Regions from separate parts of the Luteococcus japonicus genome, predicted to be linked through region 3. Evidence: riboswitches for the same ligand, from Rfam matches in the RefSeq annotation. Region 3 holds a riboswitch; each other region holds the start of a gene.
What was found. Region 3 has a riboswitch for thiamine pyrophosphate ahead of thiM (hydroxyethylthiazole kinase). Riboswitches for the same ligand answer to the same signal wherever they lie in the genome.
Positions count from the first base shown of each region.

Region 1: another riboswitch for thiamine pyrophosphate. It lies ahead of EDD41_RS06100 (MFS transporter); the one in region 3 lies ahead of thiM (hydroxyethylthiazole kinase).
Region 2: another riboswitch for thiamine pyrophosphate. It lies ahead of EDD41_RS07410 (ECF transporter S component); the one in region 3 lies ahead of thiM (hydroxyethylthiazole kinase).

Region 1 covers NZ_RKHG01000001.1:1,247,953-1,255,829, reverse strand. The annotation lists partial or broken gene EDD41_RS18120 (CYTH domain-containing protein) at 1-277, opposite strand, end outside; gene EDD41_RS18115 (CoA transferase) at 449-844, shown strand; gene EDD41_RS06110 (hypothetical protein) at 855-1,109, shown strand; gene EDD41_RS06105 (hypothetical protein) at 1,174-1,401, opposite strand; TPP riboswitch at 1,580-1,689, shown strand; gene EDD41_RS06100 (MFS transporter) at 1,683-3,011, shown strand; gene thiM (hydroxyethylthiazole kinase) at 3,008-3,790, shown strand; gene EDD41_RS06090 (thiamine phosphate synthase) at 3,787-4,446, shown strand; gene EDD41_RS06085 (DUF488 domain-containing protein) at 4,467-4,829, shown strand; gene EDD41_RS06080 (SIMPL domain-containing protein) at 4,847-5,386, opposite strand; gene EDD41_RS06075 (hypothetical protein) at 5,414-5,632, opposite strand; gene ilvD (dihydroxy-acid dehydratase) at 5,828-7,666, shown strand.
Region 2 covers NZ_RKHG01000001.1:1,510,132-1,518,008, reverse strand. The annotation lists gene EDD41_RS07440 (hypothetical protein) at 1-927, opposite strand, end outside; gene EDD41_RS07435 (hypothetical protein) at 1,140-1,736, shown strand; gene EDD41_RS07430 (hypothetical protein) at 1,756-2,241, opposite strand; gene EDD41_RS07425 (AAA family ATPase) at 2,472-2,972, opposite strand; gene EDD41_RS07420 (energy-coupling factor transporter transmembrane component T family protein) at 2,969-3,736, opposite strand; gene EDD41_RS17785 (ABC transporter ATP-binding protein) at 3,733-5,244, opposite strand; gene EDD41_RS07410 (ECF transporter S component) at 5,250-5,870, opposite strand; TPP riboswitch at 5,916-6,025, opposite strand; gene EDD41_RS07405 (DUF998 domain-containing protein) at 6,115-6,837, shown strand; gene EDD41_RS07400 (HhH-GPD family protein) at 6,775-7,659, opposite strand; gene EDD41_RS07395 (hypothetical protein) at 7,709-7,877, shown strand, end outside.
Region 3 covers NZ_RKHG01000001.1:1,658,129-1,666,005, forward strand. The annotation lists gene EDD41_RS08075 (MerR family transcriptional regulator) at 1-698, shown strand, start outside; gene EDD41_RS08080 (hypothetical protein) at 808-1,365, shown strand; gene EDD41_RS08085 (hypothetical protein) at 1,378-1,599, shown strand; gene EDD41_RS16820 (hypothetical protein) at 1,605-1,763, shown strand; gene hchA (glyoxalase III HchA) at 2,049-2,885, opposite strand; gene EDD41_RS08095 (TenA family protein) at 2,997-3,641, opposite strand; gene thiD (bifunctional hydroxymethylpyrimidine kinase/phosphomethylpyrimidine kinase) at 3,643-4,452, opposite strand; gene thiE (thiamine phosphate synthase) at 4,449-5,132, opposite strand; gene thiM (hydroxyethylthiazole kinase) at 5,129-5,929, opposite strand; TPP riboswitch at 5,923-6,016, opposite strand; gene EDD41_RS08115 (PhzF family phenazine biosynthesis protein) at 6,222-7,043, shown strand; gene EDD41_RS17140 (ATP-binding cassette domain-containing protein) at 7,100-7,877, shown strand, end outside.

The DNA of each region.
Region 1 (7,877 bases), 410 kb from region 3:
GGTGGGGGACGCGGGTGGTGCTGGCACCGGGCAGGATCTCGGCGCCGATCTCCTCACGGGCATGGCCCTCGCCGGGCAGTTTGAGGTGCCACCCCTCGTCGTGTCCGCCGGTGCGGCGCCGCAGGGTGATGCCGCGGCGGGCCAGCACCAGGTCAGGCGTGTCGAAGTAGACTGCCCGCAGGGACAGTTCGTCCCCCGCGCCGAGTGTGACGCCGTCGAGTGCCCTGATCCGGCCGCCCTCGGGCAGGCGGAACTTGCGTTCGATCTCCACGGACATGTCGTCTCCTCAGCGGCGGTGCTGTCGTGCGGCCAGCCTAGCTGGCTCCGCCATCCGAAACTGGACCGCACGGTGTTGCAGCACCTGCGCACGGCGCTAGGTTTCGGCGAAATCCCGCGGAAGCATGACCTCACCTACCAGGCGGAGGTAGGGACACTGCAGCCCCCGTCGATGCCCAGGATCCTGCTGGCGGACCTGAACAGCGCGGAACGGGCCGTCGGGGAGGCACTCGCCGCCGTGCTGCACGCGAGCCGGACGGGGCGGGGAAGCCTGCGGGAGGTGGCGCTGAGTGATCTCGCCCAGATGATGGGTGACCCGGTCCGCCACGGCCTGACCACCCCCGACGGGATCCTTGGCGGATCCCTGCCCGGCTACGGGATCTACCGGGCCTCCGACGGCTACGTGGCCCTGGCCGCGCTGGAGCCGCACTTCTGGGAGCGGACCCGCGCCGAGCTGGGCGTCGAGGGGAGCCGGGAGGAGCTGGAGACCCTCTTCGCAGCCCGGAGCGTGGCGGACTGGGAGGCGTGGGCGGGGGAGCGGGACATCCCGCTGGCCCGCGTCCGATAGGTTCGCCTGCATGGACCAGCCCGATGACTTCATGATCGGTGCGCTGCTCGGGATGACCGTCGGCGCCCTCAACCACGTCGACCCGTCAAAGGCACAGGAGAACGAGGCAGCCTTCATGCGCCTGCTCAGCCTTCCCGTGGAGCAGCGCAATGCGGAGGCGGCGCAGCTGATGCGCGCGCTGGACTGGGACGAGTCCGTCGAGGACGTCAATGACCAGGGCGTCCAGCAGCTGGTCGCCTGGGGCCTCTTGCTGCGCGACATCTGAGGACGGCGCAGTAGGGGACAGACGCCTCGTGGTCCGCACTGACCCGAGGCCTCGGCCCCTGTGCTCAGGCGGCCTGGGCGATGCCCCGAGCGGCCTCGCGTTCCTCCTCACGGCTGCTGGCGACGGTGGCCGCGCGCGCCGGGATCTGCTGCGCTCGGGTCTCGGGGGCCAGCTCACGACGACGGTGCAGGTACATGCCGATCAGGACGAGCGGGGCGAGCAGGAAGGGGATCGCCACGAACAAGGCAAGGCAGAACAGGGCGAGGACGACGATTCCAATCAGTGCGGACATGACACCCAGATTGGTCGATGCGAGGGGCGATTCTGGCCCTTGACCGGGGTTCTTTCAGCTTCTCCGAAGCCGATTCAGCAAGTCTTCGGGTTCATCTCATCCCGCGTTGAGCAATCCGTCACCCGCCTGTCACCTGATGCCCGTCGCGCGGGCCACACCTCACACACCGCTAGGGTGTGGGACATCCCACGGGAGCCCTCGGCAGAGGGCTGAGATCGAGCTGTTGCCGCTCGGACCGTCCGAACCTGCCCGGATCATGCCGGCGAAGGAAGAGAGATGTCATGACGAAGATCCATGCCCACACGCTCGTCGAAGCGGCCCCGCGGGTGAGCCGGGCGACGTATCGCCGCGCCGCCCTCACCGGCGGCGTGATCGGGAACTACGTGGACCAGGTCAACATCTTCCTGCCGGCGCTGGCCCTGGCCCCGGCCATGAAGACCCTTGCGGGGCCCAGCGCCGCGTCCTCCGGCACGGCCATCGTCGTGATGGCGATGCTGCTGGGCCGCCCGGTGGGCGCGACGGTCTTCGGACGGATCGCGGACCGGGCCGGACGCACCCGCACGACGGCCGTCGCCATCGCCGGCACCGCGGCCTGCACGCTGTTGATCGCGGCGCTGCCCACGCACCGGGTGCTGGGCGGCGCCACCTTCGCGCTGTTGGTGGCGCTGCGTTTCGTCGGGGGCATGTTCATTGCCGGGGAGTACTCGGCGGCGGTGCCGTTGGCCATGGAGTGGAGCGCGCCGCGCCACAGGGGGCTGTTCAGTGGATTGATCATGGCGATGGCACCCTGTGCGCAGGCGACGATCGCCTTCGTCACGGCAGGCATGCTGATGGCCCTGGGGCCGGAGTCCTATGCGGCCTGGGGATGGCGCCTTCCCTTCGTTGCGGGCGGGCTGGCCTCCTGCGCCATGTTCGTCTTCTACCGGCGACACGTGGCCGATGCCACCCGGGCCGTGCGGCCGGGAATCGACGAGGCAGGTACCCGTGGCAGCCTGCGCGAGGTGGTGCTGGGGCCGTGGCGGGGCGCCTTCTGGCGGATGTTCTGCCTGATGAGCGGGTTGTGGTTGATGACCCAGATGGTGGTGCTGCTGCTCGGGCAACGCCTGGTCAGCGACGCCGGGCTCTCGGCGGGCCGGGCCTCCGTGGTGATGGGCTTCGCGTCGGTGGGACAGGCGCTGGTGATGGCGCTCACCGGGCACCTGTCGACCCTGGTCGGCCGGCGACGCTACTTCCTCTTCGCGACGACGATCGCCGCCGTCGGCGGCTCCGCGGCCTGGTTGTGGATGATGGGCACGGGGCCGGGGCTGGTGGGGCTCATCGTCGGCGCGGTGCTGGCGCAGGTGCTCACCGTCACCGCCTACGGGCCGGTCGGCGCCTACCTGAGCGAGGCCTTTCCCGCCCACGTGCGCTCCACCGGGTACGGCACCGCATATTCCGCGTCGATCGTGTTGCCGGCCCTCTATCCCTACTGGCTTCCGTGGCTGGCCGGTGGGACCAGCCGCAATGCCGCCGTGGTGCTGGTGCTCATCGCGGGCTCTGCGCTGGTGTCGCTCGGGGCCGCGCTGGGACCCCGGTTGGCGCCGGCCGAGATCGAGCAGGTGGCGGTGTGAGCGGCCCCGGGGCCGTGGTGCGCGGCGTGCGCGGCCGGGAACCTCTGGTGCACTGCCTCACGGCGGCGGTCAGCATGAACCTGGTGGCCGACGCGCTGTTGGCGGCGGGGGCGCGCCCGATGATGACCGAGACCCTCGACGAGGCGCCCTTCGTGGTGCGCCGCGCCGATGCCCTGCTGGCAAACCTCGGCACGCTGAGCACCGACGGCAGGGGCGGGATCCCCGCCACGGTGGAGGTGGCGCGTGAACTGGGGGTGCCATGGGTCCTGGACCCGGCCGCCATCGGGCCCAGCCCGGTGCGGGTGGACCTGGCCCGCCAGCTGCTGGCCCTTGGGCCGAGCGTCGTGCGGGCCAATGCCTCGGAGGTGCTGGTCCTGGCCGGGGACTCGACGGGTGGCAGGGGAGCCGACTCCACCGCGGACCCGGCCGAGGCCCTGGCCGCGGCCCGGACGATCGCGGCTCGGTACGGCACCGTGGTGGCCATCTCCGGTGCCCAGGACGTGATCACCGACGGCCGCCGTGAGGTCCGGGTCAGCAACGGGCACCCGCTGTTGACCCGGGTCACCGGCACGGGCTGCACCCTGGGCGCCCTGACGGCGGCCTGCTGCAGCGTCGCCAGTCCGCTGGATGCCGCCGTCGCGGCGACGGTGTGGCTCGGCGTGGTGGGGGAGCGGGCGGCGCGATCCTGCCCCCGGCCGGGATCCTTCAAGGTGGAACTGGTGGACCAGCTCTTCGAGCTGGACGGCGACGAGGTGGAACGAGGAGCGAGCGTCTCATGACCGACTGGCGGATGTACCTGGTGACTTCTGGAAATGACCGGCGCACCGTCGAGGTGGCCGCGGCTGCCGCGCGGGGTGGCGCCGGCGTGGTGCAGGTGCGGCACAAGCAGGGTGGTGACCGGGAGCTGCTGGCCCTGGTGACGGCCGTGGCAGCCGCTGTGGAGCGAGCCAATCCGGACACCCGCGTCGTGGTGGACGATGCAACCGATGTTGCCTGGGCGGCCCGCCGGGCCGGGGCCGCCGTGCACGGCGTGCACCTGGGGCAGGACGACCTGCCCGTCGAGGCGGCCCGTCAGATTCTCGGCCCCGACGCACTGGTCGGTCTCACGACTGGGACACTGGAGCTGGTGCAGCGCGCGCAGCAGCAGGCGGGCGTCGTCGACTACCTGGGTGCCGGGCCCTTCCGCCCCACCCCGACAAAGGACTCGGGACGTGCGCCACTGGGCGTCGAGGGATACCGGCCGCTGGTGCAGGCATCACGCATACCGGTCCTGGCCATCGGCGACGTCACGCCCGCTGACGTCGAGGCCCTTGCCGGGACGGGCATCGCCGGCGTGTGCATGGTGCGTCACGTGATGCAGGCGGCAGATCCCGAGGCCCTGGTGCGCGGCGTCCTGGCTGGCTACGAGCGTGGTCGGCTTGCCGCCCAGACCTAGGCTCGGGGCCATGGACATCCATGCGGCAAGGATTCCGCGACGAGGAACAGCCTGACGGTCTGCGGGTGCTCGTGGACCGTGTGTGGCCGCGCGGCATCAGCAAGGACCGGGCCGCGCTGGACCTGTGGGCCAGGGACCTGGCCCCCTCCGACGGGCTGCGTCGCTGGTTCCATGAGGAGCGCGGGACGCGCCACGACGAGTTCGTCCGTCGCTATCGTGAGCAGCTCGACGGGGCCGACCACGACGGGCTGCCCGCCCAGTTGCGAGAGCACGAGGAGGTCCTGCTCCTCACCGGGAACAAGGACGTCGGGAACTCCCACGTCCCCGTGCTCCAGGAGTGGCTGCGCGAGCTCTACCCAACATCTGGACGAAGCTCTGCCTGACATCTGGACGGGCGCGGTCACGCCTCGAGACGCGCGTGGACGGCGGCGCCGACACCCAGCAGACCGGGGTCGGACAGTTCCACCAGTGTGGGCTCGCCGGCTCCGGCTGCAGCTGCCATCACGGCGGCTCGGCGGCGGGCGTCGGTGATGGCGGCGGCGAGCGTCTCGTCCTCGTGGCGTCGACGCGTCTGTTCGGTGAGGTCCCAGGCGACGTGCCCCAGCTGCACGTCGGGCTGTTCGCCCCAGCGGGCCGAGAACTCGGACAGGGCGACGGCATCGCGGAAGACCACCTGCATCATGATCCCGGCGTGGTGCACGATCCCGGCGGGCTGGCCCTGTGCGTCGAAGCGCTGCTCGGTCCAGGTGCGCGGGGCCTCGACGTCATGACGCTCCACCGGGGCCTGTCCCATCAGTTCGTCCACCAGGCGCGTGGCGCTGCGCTGGGCCGCCTGCATGGCGCGGGCGCGGTCCTCGTCGGTGCAGTGCACCTCAAGGTGCAGGGTGCCCAGTTCGGCGGGCAGTTCGACGCTGTGGCGGCCTTCGACGGTGATCAGCATGCGCTTCAGGGTACGGGGGCGACGCGGTCAGGCGGCGAGGCGGACGTGGTCACGAGGGTGCAGGGTGGCCAGCTCGTGCACGTCGGCGCGGCGGCCCTGCGGTGCGCAGACCCGTCGCGTACGAGGGGCCACGGAGTGCGAGAGCAGGGCACCGACCAGCACCAGCGGCGCCATCAGCAGCGGCAGCGCCAGCCAGATCAGGACCAGGACACCAAGGGCAGCGGCCATACCGAGGAGATTCATCATGGCTCAAGCCTCGCTGTGAGGGGGCTGTGCGCACATCGGCTGGATGGATGGTTCGGGCTGCCACCCGCGGTGGAAGCCGTCGTGGCGGGTTCATCCCACAGTCGTAGGCCATCTGGCCCCCTACCCGTGCCACTCAGGGTGACCACCCACCGGCACCCGGAGCCTTTGCCGGGGGAGAGCACCTAGTCTGGTGCCATGCCAGCACTTCGTTCCCGCACCACCACCCACGGCCGCAACATGGCCGGAGCACGCGCCCTGTGGCGCGCCACCGGCATGACCAATGAGGACTTCGGCAAGCCGATCGTCGCCATCGCGAACTCCTTCACCCAGTTCGTGCCCGGTCACGTGCACCTCAAGGACATGGGTCAGCTGGTGGCCGGCGCCGTAGCCGAGGCCGGTGGCGTCGGCCGCGAGTTCAACACCATCGCCGTCGACGACGGCATCGCCATGGGTCACTCCGGCATGCTCTACAGCCTGCCCAGCCGTGAGGTGATCGCGGACAGCGTCGAGTTCATGGTCAATGCCCACCAGGCCGACGCGCTGGTCTGCATCAGCAACTGCGACAAGATCACTCCCGGAATGCTGCTCGCGGCGCTGCGGTTGAACATCCCGACGGTCTTCGTCTCCGGCGGGCCGATGGAGGCCGGGAAGGCGACGATCAAGGATGACGGCACCGTCACCCGGCTGGACCTGATCGACGCCATGATCAAGTCCGTCGACGACACCGTCAGCGACGAGGACATCGTCACCATCGAGGAGAATGCCTGCCCCACCTGTGGTTCCTGCTCGGGCATGTTCACCGCCAACTCGATGAACTGCCTCACCGAGGCGCTGGGTCTCTCGCTGCCCGGCAATGGTTCGACGTTGGCCACCGCCGCCGCCCGCAAGGAACTCTTCCTGGACGCAGGCCGCCTGGTGGTGGACCTGTGCAAGCAGTACTACGAGGGCGACGACAGCTCCGTGCTGCCGCGCTCGATCGCCACCAAGCCCGCCTTCGCCAATGCCATGCGCCTGGACATCGCCATGGGCGGTTCCACCAACACGATCCTGCACCTGCTGGCCGCGGCGCAGGAGGCCGGCGTCGACTTCGACCAGGACGACATCGATGCCCTGAGCCGGGTCACCCCGTGCCTGGTGAAGGTGGCCCCGAACACCAACAAGTTCTACATGGAGGACGTGCACCGGGCCGGCGGCATCCCCGCCATCCTGGGCGAGCTGCGCCGCGGTGGGATGTTCGACGAGGACGTCCGCGCCGTGCATTCGGCCAGCGTGGAGCAGTGGCTGGGTGACTGGGACATCCGTTCCGGCAAGGCGACCGGCAAGGCCCTGGAGCTCTTCCATGCGGCGCCCGGGGGCGTGCGTACCACCGAGGCCTTCAGCTCCACCAACCGGTGGGAGTCGCTGGACACTGACGCCGAGAACGGCTGCATCCACTCCGTGGAGCACGCCTACACCACCGAGGGCGGCCTGGCCGTGCTCAAGGGCAACTTGGCCCCCGACGGCTGCATCGTGAAGACCGCCGGCGTCCCCGAGCACCAGTGGCAGTTCAGCGGCCCCGCGAAGGTGGCCGAGAGTCAGGACGAGGCCGTCGAGATGATCCTGGGCGGCAAGATCGTCGAGGGTGACGTGGTGGTGGTGCGCTACGAGGGCCCCAAGGGCGGCCCCGGCATGCAGGAGATGCTCTACCCGACCTCCTACCTCAAGGGCGTGGGGCTGGGCCCCAAGTGCGCGCTGATCACCGACGGGCGTTTCTCGGGTGGCTCGTCGGGCCTCAGTGTCGGGCACGTCAGCCCGGAGGCGGCCAGCGGCGGCGCCATCGGTCTGGTGCGTGACGGCGACATCATCAGCTTCGACATTCCCAACCGCAGCGTCACCGTCGAGGTGAGCGACGCGGAGCTCGCCTCCCGTCGCCAGGAGCAGGACCAGGCCGGCTGGCAGCCGAAGGACCGGGACCGTCAGGTCTCCGCGGCGCTGAAGATCTTCGCGAAGTTCGCGCAGAGCGCGGACAAGGGCGCCGCCCGCAAGGTGGACTGACGTCACGATCCGCGAGCTCCCGGAGACACGATCCCCGAGCTTGTTGAGGGGAAGGGAAGGGCCTCGCACACACGGTGTGCGAGGCCCTCATTGGGTCTGACCAGGTAGTGGTGACGAATCCGGTCGAAGTGTCCGGTGCGCCTTCTCCCACCGGCCAAGCCGTCACCCTGCCGGTGTGCAGTGCCGCCGAGCCCAGCTGACGCCCGGCGGA
Region 2 (7,877 bases), 150 kb from region 3:
GGCGACGAGCACAGTTGCAACCGTCATCCACAGCAGCACTCGGGATCCCAGGGGATTGCGGTGTCGCGCCCAGATGGCCAGCAGGCCCGTGGTGGTGATGATGGTCATCGTGGTGGCGGTGAGCGCCAGCGTCAGGTGGATGACCCATGCCGGGGCCCCGTCCGCGGCCAGTTGGGCGGCGACACCGGGTAGGAAGCCGTGGCTGATCATCCCGTTCGCGTAGGCGGAATTCTTCCCCTGGGTCGTGATCCAGGGACCCAGGCTGCCCGTGGCGGCCAGGGCCGCCAGAATTGTCAGCCCTACCAGGACAGCCGCAGAGAAGAAGCCCCGAGCCTTGCGCCAGCGGCCTTGGATCACCAGTAGCGCGCCCACGAGGGCAATCGGGGCGACGACCATCTTTGTGAAGCACAGCAGGGCTCCCACGGTGCCAGCGGCGGTCCATCGTTCGCGGGCGGCGAGGCCCAGGGCGAGGATCCCCAGCGCCGTGCCGGGCAATGAGGTCATTCCGGCAATGTACGAGTCGCCGGTGATGATGAGCGGTGCTGCGACACATGCTGCCCACCATGCCGGCAACTGGTCCGAACCCAGTGCCCGGGACCAGTGCCAGACGCCGAGGCATGCGAGGCCGATCCATGCGATCTCTCCCAGCACGTCCCACTGTTCCGGCCACACCAGCCGCTCGAGGGACAGCGACCAGAAGAACAGTGGATCCTTGTTGTCCCACACGTCTGCGTAGAGCCGATCCCCTTGGAGCAGCCTCTCGGCTACAGCCAGGAAGACGGACCGGTCGCCCGTGGCATTCGGAACGGTTCGAGGGAAGATGACCAGGAGGACTCCCGCGGCCACGAGCCAGCGCCAGGTGGCGAGCGACCACGCGGCCGCCAACGTCCGGCCGCAGCGTCGGCCCAGCCCGCGCCGACCGCGCACGGGGGGAGGCTCGGCGAAAGCGTGGGCAGGGAGCGCTTCAGGTCCAGGAATGGTCACACCCCAAAAGATATAGTCGAAAGCATGTATCCCATGCGTCTTGGGTACGGTGTCGCCTGAGCAGATGCCGCTCTGGAGGCGCACGGGACACGAAGGGCATCAACTTCTGGTGCGCCCCGGTCCGGAACCGCACGTCAGGCAATATGGTCACTGTCATGACGATGCGCCTACTCGGCTGGGCGATGCTCCTGGTGGGGCTGGATCCCAGCCTCAACGGCTTCGACGTGCTTCCTGACGTCGCGGGCTGGGCCATTGCCTATGCCGTCGTCGAGGAGCAGGCGCTCGCGCACCCGGAGGCCTCGGTGGATTTCACGCGCGCCAAGCAGGCGGCCCTGCTGGCAGGCATCCTCGGCAGCATCACGATGGCGCTCTTCTTCAGCGAACAGTCGTGGGACGTGCTGCTCCACGCTGTGGGCCTGGGCGAAGGGCTCGCGGCGCTCGCCGCCACCTGGTGGATGTTGATGGGCGTCGCGGCGGCCTCGACAGGGCGCGATCAGCACCTGGTGCACATGGCGCGGCGGCTCGCCGTGCTGATGGCGGGAGTGCTGGTGGGGCGCGCCATGGCAGCAGGCTGGAGCCTCAGCGCCGCCATCGCCGGTCATGACGCCACGCTGGGCGGGACATCCGGCTGGGTGGCTCTGCGGCTCCTGGGTGCACTGGTCGAACTGGCTGCCTACGGTGCCCTGGCAGTCTTCTGCTTTCGACTTGATGGCCGGCCCTGGCTCCGGCCGCGGCTCGACCCCACGGCCTGACGCAGCCGGTGCCCGCGGGTCAGCGGGCCTGTGCCAGAGCCTGGCGGAAGTGTGACAGGAAGGGCTTGCACTTGCCGCGCGGGACCTGCTTCATGCCCTTGTGGTTCGGTGACCCGTAGGTGCAGTTCACCACCGATTCGGCCAGCCGCTCACGCGGCGAGGCCTTCCAACGGGCCAGCGATCCGGAGTAGTAGTAGCCATCGTTGAAGGCGAAGTAGTTGCCGCTGGGATTGCGAATGCCGAGGTCCGCGTAGAGGCGTGCCCGCTGTCGGGCGGTGGTGCGGTACTCGACGTGGTGGGTCAGCTCGTGCACCGTCGCCTTGGCCACCGCGGTGTTGCTGGTGCGACGGGTGGGCATCCCGCGCCACGCAAAGCCGCCGACGACCGGGGACCGGACGATCTGGCACTTCACGGACGATGCGGTGGCTGCATCGGCGGGGGCGACGGCGGAGAGGCTGCCGGCAATGCAGCTGGCCAGTACGAGCCGGGCAATGGGGGAGGACATGTGGGGGATCCTTGGGTCTGGGTGGCGAGACGCTCCCCCCGAGAGCACGCGGACCCCCGCCCGCGCGGCGGCCGGCCGTAGCGGCCACCGGGCAGGAGGCTAGACCATCCCGCGGCCTCCGCCACGGGCTCCAGCTGTCCCGGTACAGGGGTGGCTCGGCACGGGCCCCGACGGAGCCGATGAAAGTCCTAGTCCACGTGGGCGCGGAGGGCATGGGCCTCAGCAGGTCTTCAGTGCGGGGGGATCACGACCATGCAGGCGAGGCGCTGCGGCTCGTGGCGTCGCCAGTGCTCGGCCTCCTGGGCGGCCCAGACCTCCCACCACGGTTCGTAGCTCGCACCGTCGCGGGCCAACGCGCGGCTGCGACGCTCGTCGGCGGGCATGTCCAACCAGAAGGACAGATCCGCCAACCGGGCCGAATCGTGGGTCAGTGCCCCGCATCCCTCGACGACCATCGGCAGCCCGGGATCCAGCGCCACCCAGTCCGCCGGTTCCCGACGTTCCCAGTCCCAGCGTCGGTAACCGGGATCATGGGCGCGCAGGATGTCGGCCACCACCATCCGGGAGGCCGCCGCGAGTCCATGCCACCCCGGGTAGCAGTCATCCAGGCTGACCAACTGCACCGACTCACCGCACAGCACGCCCCAGCGCTCCACCAGTCGCCGGGCGAAGGTGGTCTTGCCCGCCCCGGAGCCGCCGTCGACAATGATCCTGCGCACCGGTCCGCTCATGACAGGACTGTCATCAGGGTCCCGAAGTGTGCTGCCGCGGCAAGGGATGCCGCCGCGATGGCCAGGCAGACCAACACCGCCAGGGCATCGGCGGCACCCACGCGCGAGGGCCGGGCCCAGGTGCGTTCGACCGGTGCCCCGAAACCCTTGGCCTCCATGGCGGTGGCCAGCCGCCCGCCTCGTCGCAGGGCCAGGACCAGCAGGGAAAAGCTCATCAGTGCCCAGCGCCGCAGCCGCCCGTCGTCGCCCAGCCCGCGGGCCCGCCGTGCCTGCCCGAGCACCCGCCAGTCCGAGGTGAACAGGGCCAGCATCCGGAAGCCCGCCAGGGAGCCCAGCACGAACCGGGCCGGAAGCCGCACCACCTGGGCCAGGCCGTCGGCCATCCGGGTGGCGTCGATGTCCGCGAAGAGCATCACGGCCGGCAGAGCCAGCGCGAAGATGCGGATGAACAGGGCCACGGCCAGGCTGATCGAACCGTCGCTGACCACCACTGGCCCCCAGTGCCACCAGATGCGGCCGGACGTCTGGCCGTAGAGCAGCATGCTGATCGCCCCCAGCGGGGCGATCAGCAACAGCGGGGCCAGCCTGCGCAGGATCCGCCGCAGGGAAACCCGGCAGGCCACCAGCGCCACCACCTCCAGAGCCAGTGCCACGCTGGCGCTCACCCAGTCCAGGGTCACCACCAAGGGCACGGAGAGGATGACCGCGAGCAACAGCAGCGTCGCGGGATTGAGCCGCTCCAGCAGGGTTCGGGGACGGCTCATCGCTGCGGCTCCAGATGGATCCGGTGCTGGGCCAGGGCCGTGATGAAGTCCGCGTCGTGGGTGATGCTGACCACCGCGCGCCCCTGGTCCAGCATGGCCCGCACCAGCGCCACCATGTCCAGCCACGTGTTGCGGTCCTGCCCGAAGGTGGGTTCGTCGAGGAAGATCACCCGTGGCCCGGTGGCGAGCACGGTCCCCACGCTGAGGCGGCGCTTCTCGCCGCCGGACAGCGTGAAGGGATTGGCCCCGGCAATCCGCGACAGGTGCAGCATTGCCAGCAGTTCGTCGACGCGCTCGTCGATGCGCTGGGTGGTCCACTGCGGGTCGACGGCGGCCAGGGCTCGCAGGCCCACGGCGAGCTCGTCGCGCACCGTGGTGGCGACGAACTGGTGCTCCGGGCTCTGGAAGACCGTCCCGATCCGGGTGATCAGGTCCCGCGAGGACCAGGTGCCGGGGTCAGAGGAATCCACCGGCCTGCGCCTGCCCCAGTGCCGTGGGCCCAGGACGCGGGCGGGACGCAGCTCCCCGGCCGCCACCACGCGGCCGTCGAGCCGGGGGAGCAGACCGGCCAGGGTAAGTGCCAGGGTGGACTTCCCGGCGCCGTTCGGGCCGGTGATCATCGTCGAGCGTCCTGCGGGGATGGTGACATCGAGCGCGTGCTGCACGACATGTTGCGGGTCGTGGCCGATGGCCAGTGCTTCGCCGCGCAGGGCCCAGGGGGCCTCGGCAGGCCCGGCCGTGCTTCCTTCTCCGTTCCCCGAGCCTGTCGAGGGGATGTCCACGCCCGGCACCCAGACGCCCGCGGCCAACAGGGCCTCACGCTGCTCGACGAAGACCCTGCCGGGCGCACCGTCCGCAAGGATCCCCCCGCCCGGAGCGAGCACGATCACCCGGTCCACCTGGTCCGCCCACAACTCCACCCGGTGCTCCACCACCACCAGGGTGGTCCCGCGCTCCCGGCTGAGGTGGGCCACCACGTCGCGCACCTCGCGGGCACCCTCGGGGTCCAGATTGGCGGTGGGTTCGTCCAGCAGCAGGACCTTCGCCTGCATCGCCAGGGCTCCGGCGATGGTCAGCCGCTGCTTCTGGCCGCCGGACAGGGCAGTGGTGGGTCGGTCACGGCCGACGTCCAGACCAACTGCGTCCAGGGCCTCGTCCACCCGTCGCCAGATCTCGTCGCGAGCCACGCCCAGGTTCTCCGCGCCGAAGGCGACGTCGTCGCCCACCCGGGCCAGCACCACCTGGGTCTCCGGATCCTGCATCACCAGCCCGACGTGGCCGTGGCGTCGGGTGGGATGGGCTCCGTCGACGAGCAGACGCCCTTCCTCCTCGCCCTCATCGGCGCCGCCCAGCACGCCCGCCATGGCGTGCATCAGCGTCGACTTGCCGGCGCCGGAGGCCCCCAGCAGCAGGACCCGCTCACCGTCGCCAATGGTGAAGCTGGCCCCGCGTACCGCCCAGTCGCGTCGGCTCGCGTGGCGCCAACCCCAACCCTCGGCGACGATCATCGGCGTCAGACCGCGCGACGGGTCTCGCGGCCGGACTCGAAGCGATCGAGCGCCCCGGCCGATGCCAGGGCCTTCATCAGCACCCAGGCCAGTCCTCCGGCCAGCAGCACACCGGAGATGACCAGGCAGACGAGATAGGTGGCGTTGAAGGCCAAGCTCTTCGCATGGTTGCCCATCAGGAAGTACTCGTTGACGAAGGCGCCCAGTGCCGAGCCGATTCCGGCGAAGGCTGCCACCGGCAGGCTCCAGCGCTTCCAGGCGAAGATCGCGAAGACGATCTCCGCGCCAATTCCCTGGGCGAGGCCGGAGTAGAGCGTGGTGATGCCCCATTGGTTGCCGGGCAGCACGGAGACGGTGGCGGCCAACAGTTCCACCAGCAGGGCGGCGCCCGGCTTGCGGATGACCAGACCGCCCAGCGTTCCGCCCAGGAACCAGACGCCAGTGATCAGACCGGCCAGGCCGGGCAGCACAGCCTCCAGCGGCCCCCAGACGGTGGCGACGGTGTTGTTGAAGGCCCAGAAGATGACGCCGACCGCAACGCCCAGGATGGCGGCGACGACGATGTCCACCACGCGCCAGCCGGAACTGCTGCGGGGACGGGTGGGGTCTTCGGTGATGGTGCTCATTCGTGTGCCCTCTCGAGGAATGGGCACGGGTGGCAGCCGGCCTTCGGTTGCCGCAAGAGGCCTCCCTGCGCTGGCATGATCCAGATCAGGTTCGACGGTCGAAGGTGCGAAACCTTCCTCTCAGCCCGGTGCTCCGGACTCCCGTGTGCACCCATGAGGCTAGCAGTCATTACGACCCGGGTTTCCCCCGGACAGGCCCTATGGTGGACGGATGCTGACCCGACAGACTCCTAGCGTTGCTGGCATGAGGAGCGCGCGACGGGTCTCGGCCGGGCTGATGATGCTGGGCGGCCTGTTCTATTCCGTGTGGCTGCTGGAACTCCTGCTGCCGACGAAGCTCTCGCCCCGGACCTCCTATGTCAGCGAGCTGGGGGCCAACGGTGAACCCCACGCCCTGCTCTTCCGCATGGGCGACACCCTGGCGGGAGTGAGCATGACGGTGGCCGGCCTGGTGGCCCTGCTCCTGCTGCGCAGGAGCCCGAGCTGGCGTCACGAGCGTTGGGCCTTCCGGTTGTTGGCGCTCTTCGGGCTGGCCACCGTCGCCGACTCCCTGTGTCCGATGAGCTGTGTGGCCACCCGCGACGCCGAATGCGCCGCCCGGGAGGCCAGCTGGCAGGTGCCGTGGACCCACCTGGCGCACACCGGCACAAGCACGGTGGCGGTCACGGCCCTCGGCGTGGCCTTCGCGGTTCTGCTGTGGCGTCGTCAGCGGGTGCGCTGCTGGATCGGGTGGGAGGGCCGCATGGTGCTCGGCGCGCTCTTCGTGCTGTGGCTGGGCCTGTTGGCGGCAACCCTCGCCGCCCACCTGCCCGGCGTCCGGATGGACATGATGGGCCTCGTCCAACGCGGCCAGTTGCTGCTCACCACCGCGCTGTTGATGGTGCTGGCCTGGCGTTGGTGGGGATCACAGCCGCAGCAGGCCACCGTCGTCGCGGACCAGCGCGTCGGCCAGCAGCCCGGCCAGTGAGCGCTCCGCCTGAACCCGTTCCGCCCAGGCCCCAAGCGCCACCTCGACGGTGACGCCCTCGGGGTTCTGGCGGACCAGGTCAAGCAGCACCCCGCGACACTGGCGGTCGGTTCCGTGCCAGGCCTGGGTGCGACGCGGGGGTCCGTCGTGCCGCGGGTGTCCGGCGGCCCGCCAGCGGCAGGAATCCTTGACGGGGCAGTCCTCGCAGCGCGGACTGCGGGCCGTGCAGACCAGCGCTCCCAGCTCCATCGACGCGGCCGCCCAGTGCGCCGCGCGCTCGTCGGTGTCGGGCAGCCAGTCTTCCGCCCGGCGCCATTCCGAGGCGGTGGCCGAGTCCGGCGGGAACTCCCGGCCGTCCTCCACGCGGCAGAGCAGGCGACGGATGTTGGTGTCCAGCACCACCGCGCGCCCGCCGAAGGCGAAGGACAGGATGGCGGCCGCCGTGTACTGCCCGACGCCGGGCAGGGCCCGCAACTCCTCCAGGGTCCCGGGCACTCGGCCGGCGTGCTGCTCGCTGATCACGGTGGCGGCGCGGTGCAGCCGCTGCGCGCGCCTGGGGTAGCCGAGCCGGCCCCAGGCTGCCACCGCGGCACCGGCTTGCTCGCTGGCCAGGTCGTCGGGGGCGGGCCAACGCTCCATCCACTCCTGCCAGGGGCCGAGGACCCGGGAGACGGGCGTCTGCTGCAGCATGAACTCGCTGACCATGACGCCCCACGGCGTGGAGCGGCGCCAGGGCAGGTCCCGGCGGTGCTCGTCGAACCAGTCACCCACCCGGGCCACGATGCGGCGGCGTGCGTCTTCGGTGAGTTCGTTGTCCTGGATCACGCGAGCCATGGTAGGCAAAGCCGCCCACCAACCCTACGATCGGTGCATGAACTCGGTGATCCACCCGTCCGGCCCGGAGCCTGAGAACACCTACTGGTTGCGACGCGGCATCTTCGTCGTGGCCTTCCTGCTGGCCCTCGGGCTGATCTGGTGGGTGCTGTCCGGCCTGTTCGGCGGTGACGACCGTTCCACCGTCGCTGCCACGCCGCAGAACC
Region 3 (7,877 bases):
ACCGCCGCTACTCCCCGGAGCAGCTGCGCGATGCCGCGGACATCCGCAACCTGCGCGACGTCGGCTTCGGCGTCTCCGCCATTTCAGCCCTCCTCGCCGCCCGCGGGACGCCGGCCTGGGCCAGTGCGTTGGAACTCCAGCGCCAGACCCTCGTCGCCGAACAGCGCGCCGCCCAGACCCGGCTGGACCTCATCACCACACTTCTCAGCCAAGAAGAGCCCAGCACGTCCATCACCGTCGAACGCACCACCGTCCCCGCCCAGACCCTCGTCGCCCTGCACGGCGTCGTACCCACCTACTCCGACGAGGGCCAGCTGTGGCAGCAGTTCTTCCCGCTGCTGCAGGCCCAGGGCATCATCCCGATCGGGCCGTGCGGGGTCATCGAGCACTGCGAGGAGTACACCGAACACGACGTCGAGCTGTCGGTCTTCTTCCCCGTCGCGCCGGGCACCACGGCCACCGCCCCCTTGCAGGTCCTCGAGCTGCCGGAACGAGACTGCCTGGTCGCGCACGTCGCCGGCCCCTATGACCAGATCACCACCGCCCACGACATGATCAACAGTCGGCTGGCCGCCGAGGGCCTCACGCTGCGCAGCGACGGAACGCTGGCGGCCAAGCCGTTCAACCACTACCTGGTGACACCGGACCAGGCGGCCCCGGAAGACCTCGTCACCGACGTCTTCCAGCCGATCAGCTGAAGATGGGGCGTCCCGATCGAGCGCTGACGGGCCCTTGACACGTTCAGGGTGCACTCGGGTGCGCAATTCGCTCGATCGGGACGACCCCCCCCCGATTAGGGTGGTTGTCATGGCCACCCCCGCCGAACTGACGAACGCCCTCGAACAGGGCCAGAGCGTCGACCTGCCTGGCCACACCTCGTCGCTGCTGTGGAGGACCCTGGCCCCGGCTGTCCTCGCAGTGACCTCCGCCGCCGCGGCACTGGGAAGCTCCACCGCCCTGGTCCGGATCCTGGCCGCGGCATTCGGCCTCGCCATGGTCGTCGCGACGCTGGCCGGGCTGGCAAGCCTGGGCCGCGCCCGCCACACCTACCGGATCCTCCCCGAGGGACTGTGCGTCGACGGATCCCCCGTCATCGCCTGGCCGCTGATCGGCGGCGCCTTCCGCCACACGGACCCGCACACGGACCGCGGCGCCCAGGAATTCCCCGTCCTGTCCCTCACCGAGGACGGCCGGGCCTGGTTGCGCCAGCACGGCACGGCCCGGATGAAGCTCGCGCACCGCAAGGAACTGCGCGGCATGCAGATCCCCCTGGCGAAGGGTTGCAATCCGGAACAGACCGCCCAGTTGCTGTCCGCCGCCATCCGCGCCCATCGGTCGCGCCGCGGCCTGCCACCCGTCGCCTGAACGAGGAGCCCCATGAGCCGCATGCAGAAGCACCTCGACGCCATCCAGCGCAGCAATCACGTGGACCTGTCGGGTGGTGCGGTACGGGAGGGCAAGTACTTGTTCTTCATGCTCGGGTTGCTGGCCTTCGTGACCATCAGCCTGTTCACCGAGGAGTCCCGCTTCAAGCAGGGCGGACTCGTCCTGTTGGGCCTGCTGGACCTCTGCTCGTCTACGCCGCCGCCTGGAACCTAGCCACCGTGCGTCACGCCATCCGGATCAGGCCCGACGGGATCGCGGAACGCGACCAACCAGTCATCCCGTGGCGCATGCTGGCGCAGGCGCAGGCCGGCCGGGACACCGACGGCGCCTACGACATGCGGGTCCTGCTGATCCTGACCAGCGAGGGCCACGACTGAGCCCGCGCCCACGATGTCCTGCTCAAGGATGTCCACAAGCCGCTGCGCGCTCGGGGCATCGAGATGCCGGTGCTGCGCGGCTGCAACCGCCGGGAGACGGCCGACGTGCTCACCGTCGCCATCCGGTTGAACAGGCAGCGGCAGGGGCTCCCAATCTGAGGCCTTCACGTCCCACCTAGCTTGATATTGCAGTACCCAGCTTGGGTTGTAGCCCAAGCTGGGTACTGCGATATCAAGCTAGGTCGGATTGGGGGCGAGCCGCACGACGGGAAAGGACCCGGTGAATCAGACCCGTTCGCGCAGCTTCTCGACGGCCAGCTGGCCCAGCGCATTGGCGGCCAACGGGCTGTCGCCGGTCAGCAGCAGGCGGTCGGCATGGACGGCGCCCGTCATGCCGTCGTTGACCAGTTCGACGCCCCGCTGCTTGAGCCGCTCACCCAGGGCCCAGGTGAGCTTGCCGGGCAGGTAGCCGATCTTCACGTTGGCGCCCTCGTCGAGGCTGTCGGGGAAGACGGCGATCTTGTAGCCAGCAAAGGCATCCCCGGCGGCCAGCAGCGCGGCCGGACCGTGGCACAGGGTGATGATGTGCCGGTCATTGTCCAGCGCCCAGCGCAGGACCGTCCCCACCTGCTCGTCGGACGGCAGTCCGATCATGGCGCCGTGCCCGCCGGGGATGAAGACGGCAGCGTAGTCAGAACCGGCACCCAGCTCGTGGGCGATCACGTCGGCCAGCTTCTTCGGCGCCTTCAGCTTGGGCAGCAGCGCCTCGTAGGCGTCCTTGACGGCCTGGTCCTTGGCCGGGAAGGCCCACAGCTCCAGCTTCGCCATCAGACCCGACGGCGTCGCCACCTCCACCTCGTAACCGGCCTGCACCAAGTGCATCACCGGCAGCAGGGTCTCGACCGGATGGTTGCCGGTGGAGAAGAGCTGGCCGCCCTCGACGGGCAAGTAGCGCTCGTCGGTGGCGATCATCAAGATCTTGCGCGGCCCGCTGGCCACGGTGCCCGGCTCGGCCGCCTCGTAGTCCGTCATCGGCGGCACGTACTGCGCCAGCGAGAACTCCGACGGGAACCAGGCGTCGTGCTCGGCGGTGTCCGGCTGGGGCTTCTTGGAGTCGAACATCTGGGTCTCCTTCACGTCATGGAATGAGCCCAGTCTTGCGCGCCGCGGCCCCCGACACCGCATGGGTTCGCGGAAAGAGGAAGCCTTGACAGGAGCTGGCCCGGCAAGGCCTCAGACCGGCCAGGTCTCCTGGCGCCAGGCGGCATCCCAGAACATCCACTCGTAGCGCGACGCCTGCAGGAAGACCTCCCGCATCCGGACGCGAACCTCGTCGGAGCCGGCCTCGGCCAAGCGGTCAGTGATCTCGCGCGCCCGAAGCGTCGACTCCGCGAAGGCGGGATCGGCATACATGCCGATCCAGTCGCCGTAGGGATGCTGGGCCAGGTCACCGGCGGTGGCCAACAACCGGTCCCCCACCCACTGGTAGATCCAGAAGCAGGGCAGGATCGCGGCCACACCCACCTCGTAGGGGGCAGCGGCGGCCGTCGCCAGCAGGTAGCTGGTGTAGGCACGGCTACTCGGCGACATCTGCCCGGCGCCCACCTCCACATGGGCGGCGTGCAGCTCGCGCTCCGCAACGATGGCCCCCTGCACCCCGACACCCCAGAAGGTGATGTCATCGGCATCGGTGGCTCGAAAGGCCAGCATGCCCATCGCCCGCGCATAGTCGGCCAGATAGAGGGCATCCTGCGTCATGTAGCCGGCGAAGACCTCGCGCGGCAGGCTCCCGTCGCCCAGCCCCGTGACGAAGGGGTGCTGCTCGATGGCGTCCAGGATGGGGCGGGCCTCGGCCCAGATCTCGTCGGTGAATCTCATGTCAGTCCTCCCAGAGGTTCCAGAAATGGTGCACCGGCCCGTGCCCGTGGCCGACGTGCAATTCGTCGGCGTGCTCCAGTGCGTGGGTCAACCAGGTCTTGGCGTCGCTGACGGCCTCCAACCAGCCGTCGCGCTGCGGCCGCAGGGTCGCGATGGCCGAGGACAGGGTGCAGCCCGTGCCGTGGGTGTTGACGGTCTCGACGCGGGGTGCCGCCAATTCCGCGACGCCCTGCGCGTCCGCGTAGATGTCCACCATCTCGCCGCCCGCCAGGTGCCCGGCCTTGAGCAGCACCCGCTGAGCCCCCAGCTCCAGCAGCGCCTTGGCCTGGCCCGCCATCGCGGAGGCCTCGGTCACCTCGTCGACCCCCAGCAGCACCGCCGCCTCGGGCAGGTTCGGGGTGATCAGGGAGGCCTTCGGGACCAGTGCCCGCACGGCAGCCTCCGCCTCGCGGTCCAGCAGGCGGTCGCCGCTGGTGGCCACCATCACGGGATCCAGCACGACGTGTTCCCCGCCGCGGACGTGGTAGTCGTCGATGATCCGTCCGACGACCTCGGCCACCGGGGAGCTGCCCAGCATCCCGATCTTGATCGCGTCGGGAAGGATGTCATCGGCCAGCGTCTGCCACTGCTGCCAGACGAAGCCCGGCTCGACGCCGGAGACACCCGTCACACCCGTGGTGGACTGCGCCGTCAACGCGCACACGACGCCCATCCCGTAGCCACCCAGCGCGCTGAAGGCCTTGAGGTCCGCGAAGATTCCCGCGCCGCCACTGGGGTCGACGCCGGCGATGGTCAGCACCTTGGGGATCATGCCGTCGCCTCCTGCCACTCCCGCACGATCATTGCGGTGGCCTCACCGGGGTCCTCGGCGGCGCAGATGGCGCTGACGATCGCCATTCCAGCCCCCGTCGGCTTGATGGGGGCGATCCGCCCGGGGCCCCCCATGCCACCGATGGCCACCGATGGCACCGTGCTCAGCGCCGCCAGCTCGGCCAGCCCGTCTGGGCCGATCGGCGGTTGGGCATCCGGTTTGGTCTGCTGCGCCCACACCGGCCCGATCCCCACATAGTCGAGCGTCCCGGCCGGCAGCGCGTTGGCCGCCTCCACCAGCTCGCGGCGCTCCACGGACAGGCCCAGGATGGCGTCGGGCCCCAGGAGTTCCCGCGCCTGCTCGGGCGGCATGTCGCCCTGCCCGATGTGCGCCCCGTCCGCTCCCGAAGCGCCCACCAGGTGCACGCGGTCGTTCAGCACGACGGGCACCCGGCCCGCCACCACCTCGACGACGCCCTTCGCCAGCGCCAGGAAGTCCTCGTCCGGCATGTCCGGGTCCCGGACCTGGACGAAGGTGGCGCCGTGGTCGACGGCCGCGGCGACGGTGCGGACCACTCCATCGGGGCCACCGCACATGCCGGTGTCGGTGACCAGGTAGACGCTCATGGCTTCGACAAGCTCAGCCGACGTGAGGGGGCGCTCAGCCCACGTGGGCTTCATGACAACCTCACCTTCTCTTCCAGTTCCTCCGGGGTGACCAGGGCCAGCTGGTCGAGCAGTGCTGCGGCGAAGCTCCCGGGCCCCTGGCTCGTGGCGACGGCATTGTCCGCGGCGACGCAGATCAGGGCGGTGGCGGCGCTGGCGGCCAGCAGCGGTTCGCTGACACCCGCGAAGCCCGCCATCAGGCCGCCCAGACTGCACCCCACGCCCGTCACCCGGGTCATCACCTCGTGGCCGTTGTGGATCCGGACCAGCCGTTCCCCGTCGGTGATGTGGTCGACTGCGCCGGAGACGGCCACCACGGCGCCGGTGCTCCGCGCCAGCTCGTGGGCGAGGTCCAGCACCTCCTGGGGGGCTGCGGTGGAGTCCGCGCCGCGGCCGCCGGCCCCACCCGACAGGCCGGAGATCTCGGAGGCATTGCCGCGGATGATCATCGGACGGTTGGCCAGTACCTCGACGGCGAAGGCGGTGCGCACCGGCAGGCCGCCGGCGGCCACCGGGTCCAACACCCACGGGGTCCCGGCGCTGTGGGCGGCCGCGGAGGCCACCCGCATCGCGTCGTAGGTCTCCTTGTAGGGGGTGCCGGTGTTGACCAGCACGCCGGAGGAGACGCCGGCGAAGACCCCGGCCTCCTCCGGGTTGTCCACCATGGCGGGCGCGGCACCGGCCGCCAGCAGGACATTCGCCGTCCACTGCGCCGCCACGATGTTGGTGAGGCACTGCACCAACGGGGTCTGGGCACGCAGGGTGCGCAGGGAATCGGCAAGCTCTGCCGGGGAAATGACGGATGTGCTCATTGAAGAGACGTCCCTTCGCTAGTCCGAACTAGATCAGGTTCGACGGGTCTGTTCTCAGCCACCTGCGTGGCACCCCGCGTCCTTCTCGGAAGGCTATCGCACGTCGGGCCGCCAGTGGCTGCCGGGGGGCACAGCCACGGAGCCGTGGGCGTGGGGTGAGGGTGTGTGGGTGCGGGTGTGTGGGTGCGGGGTGGCGCAACTCACGTAGCTTGATCTGTGAGGGAGAGGACCCGACGCACAGGCACCGCGGCCCGGACCCGATGGACTGGTCAGGCGCGCAAGGATGGTGGGCATGCGCCATCCCTTCTTCGAGATCGACGTCTTCGCCACCACCGCCTTCAGCGGCAATCCCCTCGCGGTGGTTGCCGAGGCCGACGGCCTGACCACGGAGCAGATGCGCGCCATCGCGTCGTGGACCAATTTCTCCGAGACCACCTTCCTGCTCCGGCCCACCACCCCGGAGGCCGACTACCGGGTACGGATCATGACGCCCTTCGAGGAGTTCCCCTTCGCCGGGCACCCGACGCTGGGCACGGCCCGCGCCTGGCTGGAGCTCGACGGGCAGCCCCGCACCCCCGGTGTGGTCGTCCAGGAGTGCGGCGCCGGCCTGGTGCCGGTGCGCGTCGCCGACGACGAGCTGTCCTTCGCCACCCCGCCCTGCCTGCGTGCCGGCCCGCTGCCCGACGACGAACTCGCCGAGCTGCTGCGTGTCCTGGACCTGTCACCCCAGGACGTCGTCGCCCATGCGTGGGGTGACAACGGCCCCGGCTGGCGGATGGTGCAGCTGAGCAGTGCCGAGGCGGTGCGTGCCGTGCGTCCCCGCGCGGACCGTGCTGACGCAAAGGTCGGCCTCGTGGGCCTGGAAGAGCCGGGACGGGATGCCGCCTACGAGGTTCGTGCCATCACCGATGACCGGGAGGACCCGGTGACCGGCTCACTGAACGGCGCGGTGGCGCAATGGCTGCGGGAGCGCGGCCTGGTGGGCAGTACCTACGTAGCGGCCCAGGGAGGTCAGGTGGGACGCGCCGGCCGGGTGCGGATCCACGACGACGGGAGCGACATCTGGGTGGGCGGCAGGGTGGTCACCCGGGTCCGCGGCGCCATCGAAAGCTGAGTCCCAGCGAAGAAAGAGCATTTCTCTACACTGTTTGGTGCGAATATATTGCGGGCATGGACGAGACACTGCTGCAGGCCCGTGGCCTGGAGATGGCCGGGCGCACGTCGATGGTCTTCGGCCCGGTGGACATGGACCTGCCCCGCGGCCAGCTCGGCGTCGTCACCGGCCAGCAGGGCTCCGGCCGTTCGGCCCTGCTGCTGGCCCTGGCAGGGCGCCTCAAGGGTGTCCAGGGTGAACTGACCGTCGGCGAGATCGACGGCATCGCCCACCCCCGCAAGCTGCGCCGGGAGGTCTCCGTGGCCCGGATCACCGGTCTGGCGGACCTGGAGCCCAATCTGACCATCGGTGAGTCACGCGACGAGCGAGCCATCGCGGAGGGCATCGGGGTGCGCCGCGGCCGGGAGCGCTTCGCCCACCTGGAGCGGGAGCTGGGCCACCGCTTCGACCCCGAGCAGTGGGTGGACCGCATGCCCGCCGTCGAGCGGACCCTGCTCACGCTGGTACTGGGTTGCCTCGCGCCGAGCCGCTATGTCGTGCTCGACGACATCGACGAGTCGCTGACCGACCGCCAGCTCGGATGGATCCACGATGGCCTGGACATCCTCCTGGAGGACGGGCAGCACGTGGTGATGAGCGCCCTGGACCAGAGCCCGCTGCCGGCGAAGGCCGTCGTCTGGCACCTGGACAAGCCCACACTGCCCCAGGACGCGGGCTTCGTGCTGCACCTGCCGCGGCACGCGCAGGACCAGGCCTCGCCCACCCGGCCCATCCCCACTCGCCCAGCCGACCCCACCCCTGACACCCCTGACACCCCTGACACCCCTGACACCC